Regions from separate parts of the Pseudomonas sp. 86_A genome, predicted to be linked through region 1. Evidence: predicted binding sites of a transcription regulator. Region 1 holds the regulator's gene; each other region holds the start of a gene.

Region 1 (2,203 bases):
GATGTGCTGGTGATTGATACCGCTGCGGGTATTGGTGACTCGGTAGTCAGTTTCGTTCGCGCAGCGCAGGAAGTGTTGCTGGTGGTCTGCGACGAGCCGACCTCGATCACCGACGCCTACGCGCTGATCAAACTGCTCAACCGCGACTATGGCATGAACCGCTTCCGCGTCCTCGCCAACATGGCGCAGAGCCCGCAGGAAGGGCGCAACCTGTTCGCCAAGTTGACCAAGGTCACGGATCGTTTCCTCGACGTCGCCTTACAATACGTCGGCGCGGTGCCGTACGACGAAAGCGTGCGCAAGGCAGTGCAGAAGCAGCGAGCGGTCTATGAAGCCTTCCCGCGTTCCAAGTGCGCGCTGGCGTTCAAGGCGATCGCGCAGAAGGTCGATACCTGGCCGCTGCCTGCCAACCCGCGCGGTCACCTGGAGTTTTTCGTCGAGCGCCTCGTGCAGCAAACAGCAGGGCCTGTGTTATGACCGCGAGCGGTATGAACTACTACAAGAAGTCGGCACGTGACGCGCAGTACGAGTTGATCGAGCGTTACGCGCCACTGGTCAAGCGCATTGCCTATCACTTGCTGGCGCGCTTGCCGGCGAGTGTGCAGGTCGAGGATCTGATTCAGGCCGGGATGATCGGTCTGCTTGAAGTTTCGACCAAATATGACGCCAGCAAGGGCGCCAGTTTCGAAACGTACGCGGGCATTCGAATCCGCGGCGCGATGCTCGACGAAGTGCGCAAAGGGGATTGGGCACCACGCTCGGTTCACCGCAACACCCGTATGGTCAGCGACGCAATTCGCTCAATTGAAGCTAAAACCGGCCGTGATGCTAAAGATCACGAAGTTGCGGCCGAACTCCAATTGAGTCTCGACGATTACTACGGGATTTTGAATGACACGCTGGGCAGCCGGCTGTTCAGTTTCGACGACCTGTTGCAGGACGGCGAACACGAAGGGCTGCACGAGGATGGCGCCAGTGCTCATCTTGAGCCGTCACGCGATCTGGAAGATGAACGCTTCCAGGCAGCGCTGGCGGACGCGATTGCCAATTTGCCGGAGCGTGAGCGACTGGTGTTGGCGCTGTACTACGACGAAGAGCTGAACCTCAAGGAAATCGGTGAAGTCCTTGGCGTCAGTGAATCGCGGGTCAGCCAGTTACACAGCCAGTGCGCGGCCCGCTTGCGGGGGCGTTTGGGGGAGTGGCGAGCGCGCTGAAGGCAGTGTGGGGACACTGCGAACGAGGCTGGTGCGGTGATGAACGGCACCGGTCTTGCTCTGTTGTGCTCCAGACAGTCATCGAGTGCTTTGCCGGATTGATTGAAATGGCGCGTCCAGGTGCTGGGCGCGTTTAAGACTGCTTGGAGGTCGAATTGGACAAGAACATGAAAATCCTCATCGTTGATGACTTCTCAACGATGCGGCGGATCATCAAGAACCTGCTGCGTGATCTGGGGTTCACCAACACCGTCGAGGCCGACGATGGCACCACTGCCATTCCGGTGCTCAACAGCGGAAGCATCGACTTTCTGGTAACGGACTGGAACATGCCGGGCATGACCGGTATCGACCTGCTGCGCCACGTGCGTGCCGATGAAAAACTCAAGCACCTGCCGGTGCTGATGGTGACGGCAGAAGCCAAGCGCGAGCAGATCATCGAAGCGGCCCAGGCCGGTGTAAACGGCTACGTGGTCAAACCTTTCACGGCTCAGGCGCTGAAAGAAAAAATCGAGAAGATTTTCGAACGCATCGGCTGATGAACGCGCGGGGGAGCTATGGAGCATAAAGAATCTTCACAGGGCGATTTCGAATCGACCCTGAAAAAACACGCGGTCGAACTGGTCGAGAGCCTTGAAAAAGGCAGGTTCGGCGACGCTGTGCAACTGATCCATGAGCTCAATCAGACCCGTGACCGCGGCCTGTATCAGGAAGTGGGCAAGCTCACACGCGAACTGCACAGTGCGATCGTCAACTTCCAGATCGATCCGCACATGCCGCAGGCCGAGGAAGTGTCGCAAATCACCGACGCCACCGAACGCCTGGGCTATGTGGTCAAGCTGACCGAAGCCGCGGCCAACCGCACCATGGATCTGGTGGAAAGCGCTACCCCGGTGGTCAATGGCCTGGCTGAAGAAGCCCAGGCCCTGAGCACCGATTGGGGCCGTTTCATGCGCCGTGAGGTCGGGGCTGAAGAGTTCCGCGAACTG
Region 2 (2,203 bases), on a different contig from region 1:
CGTACGACTGGCCAGCGCCCGCACTTCATCGGCCACTACGGCAAAGCCACGTCCGGCCTCCCCGGCGCGTGCCGCTTCAATTGCTGCGTTCAGCGCCAGCAGGTTGGTCTGCTCGGCAATCGAGCGGATCACCCCGAGCACGCCGACAATCGACGACACGTCCTGCTGCAGGCTGTCGAGGGACACGCCGCTGCTGCGAATGTCATCCACCAGCGCATGAATCTGTTTGATGCTGCCGGCCACCACGCGCTTGGCGCTCTGGCCTTCTTCATCGGTCTGCTGCGCGGCAACCGCGGCGTTCTGCGCGCTCTTGGCGACTTCCTGGGCGGCGGCGGACATCTCGTTGATCGCCGTGGCGACCTGATCGGTCTCGTGGCGCTGACGCTCCATCGCCTGATCCGAGCGCTGAGCCTGATCCGAAACCTGAGTCACCAGGCCGGTCAGTTGTGTGGTCATCTCGGTGATCTGCCGCACCAGACCGTGAATCTTGTCGACGAACCGGTTGAACGAGCCGGCCAGTTCACCGAGCTCGTCCTGGCTGGTGATGTTCAGCCGGCGGGTCAGGTCGCCCTCGCCTGCCGCGATGTCGTCGAGGTTGGCTTTCATCAGAGTCAGCGGACGCAGAATGGTATTGGCCAGCAGCATGCCCGCTGCGGCAATGACCAGCAGCACCAGCACCGCCACGCCGACGATGCTGAGGATCACGCCTTGCATGCGTTCCTGCACTTGCGCTTCGACCAATGCAACCTGCGCTTCAATGCCGTCGAGGTTGACCGATGTACCGACCGCCATGTCCCACTTCGCCAGGTACTCGGTGTAGCCGAGTTTCGGTACCAGCACGTTGGCGTTGCCCGGCAGCGGCGAGCTGTATTGCAGATAGTGGGTGCCGTCCTTCGCCACGCTCACCAGGCCGCGGTTGACGTAGACGCCGTTGGGGTCGCGGTTGTCCTTGAAGCTTTTGCCGACGCCTTCGGGGTCGTTGGCCTTGAACAGGCGCACGGTCTCGGAGTCGTAGCCGAAGAAGTAGCCGTCCTTGCCGTAGCGGATGCCCGACAGCAGCTTGATCGCCTGCGCCCGCGCCTCGTTGTCACCGGGGGTGGCCGCGTCGTACAGCGGCTTGATCGTAGTCATGGCCACGGCGACGTAGCTTTGCAGGGTGGCCTTGGCGTCGGCGAGCAGGCGTTCGCGGGTCTGCTCGACCTCGGTGTGCGCCTGTTGCTTGAGGATGAACAGCGTGGTCAGGCTGATGACCAGCGCAAAGAGCAACACCGGCAGGACCGCGAGGGACAGGACTTTGGCCTTGAGACTCAAGCGCATTGGGGGGGCTCACTCTTTTGGTTTTATTGGCGTGGTTAAAGGCGTTAACGGCACGCGAAAGCAAAAGTTGAACCCAAAAAAAGATCGCAGCCTTCGGCAGCTCCTACAGAGATTGGTGTAGGAGCTGCCGAAGGCTGCGATCTTTTGATCTTCAGCTTTTAATCAGAGGACCATCGCGGCCACCCAGCCGAACGCCAGCAACGGCAGGTTGTAGTGCAGGAAGGTCGGCACCACGGTGTCCCAGATATGGTGGTGCTGGCCGTCGATGTTCAGACCGGAGGTCGGGCCGAGGGTCGAATCCGAGGCCGGCGAGCCGGCGTCACCCAAGGCCCCGGCGGTGCCGACGATGCAGACGATCGCCAACGGGCTGAAGCCCAGTTGCACGCACAGCGGCACGAAAATCGCCGCGAGAATCGGCACAGTGGAGAACGACGAACCGATGCCCATGGTCACCAGCAGCCCCACCAACAACATCAGCAGCGCGCCGATCCCCTTGCTGTGATTGATCCACGAGGCCGACGATTCGACCAGGGTCTGCACTTCCCCGGTGGCCTTCATCACTTCGGCGAACCCGGACGCGGCGATCATGATGAAGCCGATCATCGCCATCATTTTCATGCCTTCGGTGAACAGGTCATCGGTCTCGCGCCACTTGACGATGCCGGACGCCGAGAAGATCAGAAAGCCGACCAGCGCCCCGATAATCATCGAGTCCAGCAGCAATTGCACAATGAACGCAGCCGCAATCGCCACACCGGCGATCATCAGGCTCAGCGGGTTGTACTGCACCGCCACCTGCTCGACCTGCTCGATCTTCGCCAGGTCGTAGACACGCTTTTTGCGGTAGCTGATGAACGCCATCGCCAGGCCGAACACCATGCCCAGC
Region 3 (2,203 bases), on a different contig from region 1:
GCCGTGGACAGCAGCCATAACACCAGGAAGAACGCCATCATCGCCGTGGCGAAGTCGGCGAAGGCGATTTTCCATGCCCCGCCGTGATGCCCACCGGCTATGCGCTTGACGCGCTTGATGATTATCGGCTGATTATTTTCCATGGCTTAGCGACCGCGAACGGCTTGTTCCAGCTCGGCAAAGCTTGGACGGTGCGCCGGGTACAGAACCTTGCGCCCGAACTCCACGGCCAGCGATGGCGGCATGCCGGAAGCCGAAGCTACCAGGGAAGCCTTGATGGCCTCGTAGACGTTCAGCTCTTCCTTGGCATCGTGGGCCAGGGAGTGGGCCAGCGGACCGAAGAACCCGTAGGCTGCGAGAATACCGAAGAAGGTACCGACCAGTGCCGCACCCACGTGCAGACCGATGGATTTCTGGTCGCCTTCACCCAGCGAGGCCATGGTCACCACGATACCCAGTACCGCCGCGACGATACCGAAACCGGGCATGGCGTCGGCGATGCCGTTCACGGCGTGGGACGGGTGCTCGAGGTCTTCCTTGAGGCTGTACAGCTCCATGTCGAACAGGCCTTCCAGCTCGTGCGGCGCCATGTTGCCGGAGGACATGATGCGCAGGTAATCGCAGATGAACGCGGTCATGCGTTCGTCCTTGAGCACGGCCGGGTACTTGGCGAAGATCGGGCTCACGGCGGCGTCTTCGATGTCGCCTTCGATGGCCATCATGCCTTCGCGGCGGCTCTTGTTGAGGATCTCGTAGATCAGGCCCAGCACTTCCAGATAGAAGGTGTGGCTGAAACGCGAACTGAACATGCTCAGGGATTTCTTGAGCACGTGCATCGTCATGTAACCGGGGTTGGCCTGCAGGAATGCACCGAGGGCCGCACCACCGATGATCATCACCTCGAAGGGCTGGATCAGGGCGGCAATTTTGCCGTGGGAGAGCACGTATCCGCCGAGCACGCTCGCGAATACGACGATGATGCCGATAATTTTAGCCATAGGTAGAGAGTACTTACTTAAGTCGGGTTCAAGGTCATATTCGGAAGTTAAAAAATCTCTTCTTCTACTTATCGGCAAAACTGCGCCAGACTATAGCCAGTTCAGGCGAAAAGCCAATTTAGCCCATGCCGGGCGCGTCTACAGTCAGTGAAGATCTCGTCCAGACATGGCTAATGAAACGAACGTCCCACACGCAAAACCGACCACGCTGGAAGGCTGGGTAAAACTGCTCGATGGCGTGCGCCTGCCCGTGCCGCAAGAGGCTCACGACAAAGTGTGCCGTGCGATCCGTGACAACCGCAGTTCCCTGCGCGACATCGCCGACCTGATGCAGGACAGTCCGGCACTGGCCTTGAGCATCATCCGTGAGGCTAATCGTCACACCCTCGGCACCATGGCCGCACCCGCGGAAAATCTTGAGGTGGCGATCAACCGTCTGGGCCTGGCGCGCACCGAAGAACTGCTGGCGCGCCTGCCGGCCCAACCGCAGATGCAGATCCCCAAGGCCCTGCGCCAACTGCAAATGATCAGCCAGCACGCCACGCAACAGGCCAATGGTTTTTTCGCCAGTCGCCTGGCGCGACTGTGGCAGGACATCCATTGGGGCAGCCTGCTGTTTCTCTCGCCGTTATGGCCGCTGGCGCTGACGTTTCCCGAGTTGCTCGAAGAATGGGAATTGCGGGTGATCCACAAGGGCGAATCGGCCCCGGTGGTCGAGAAGCAACTGTTTGGCGTGCGCCTGCTGAAGATCGCCGAAGCGCTGGTGCAAGTCTGGCACCTGCCGATCTGGGTGCAGCAAGGTTATAAATTGCTGCTCAGCGAACAGCGCGAACTGGTCAAAGTGCTGCGCATCGCCCGCGACAGCGAACATCCGCTGCGCCAGCAGAATCGCCTCGATGACGATCCGACCCTGCGTCGCTGGCTCAACCAGCCGGCCAACACTGTGCTGCTGGCCAACGGTCTGGCGTTATCGGCGCAACAGGCCTGGGACAGTCCGCACAGCGAGCGCTGGCAGTACCTGACCAGCCTTTATCTGCAGATTTCGTTGGATGAAGTGCAGCAACAGTTGCACCAACAGGCCGCCAACAGTGCGCGCCAGCATGCCATGCCTGATCTGTGGCACCCGGCCGTCTCTTTATTATGGCCGTGGGGCACCCATCGGTTGCCGGCCGGGATGCTGCCGGCAGCCGCGCCGAGTGCCGAGG

Evidence for each region. The regulator FliA, encoded in region 1, starts transcription of late flagellar genes. The targets are predictions, from matches to a motif close to CTAAAGTTTNNNNNNNNNNNGCCGNTAA.
Region 2: the regulator FliA is predicted to act here: its motif matches at 1,362-1,389, upstream of J5M57_RS23890 (methyl-accepting chemotaxis protein).
Region 3: the regulator FliA is predicted to act here: its motif matches at 1,067-1,094, upstream of motA (flagellar motor stator protein MotA).

The regions. Positions count from the first base shown of each region.
Region 1 covers NZ_JAFGYS010000003.1:118,651-120,853, reverse strand. The annotation lists gene fleN (flagellar synthesis regulator FleN) at 1-477, shown strand, start outside; gene fliA (RNA polymerase sigma factor FliA) at 474-1,214, shown strand; gene J5M57_RS06135 (chemotaxis response regulator CheY) at 1,382-1,753, shown strand; gene J5M57_RS06130 (protein phosphatase CheZ) at 1,772-2,203, shown strand, end outside.
Region 2 covers NZ_JAFGYS010000016.1:216,589-218,791, reverse strand. The annotation lists gene J5M57_RS23890 (methyl-accepting chemotaxis protein) at 1-1,317, opposite strand, end outside; gene J5M57_RS23885 (Na+/H+ antiporter NhaC family protein) at 1,480-2,203, opposite strand, start outside.
Region 3 covers NZ_JAFGYS010000014.1:48,250-50,452, forward strand. The annotation lists gene motB (flagellar motor protein MotB) at 1-143, opposite strand, end outside; gene motA (flagellar motor stator protein MotA) at 147-998, opposite strand; gene J5M57_RS21270 (HDOD domain-containing protein) at 1,165-2,203, shown strand, end outside.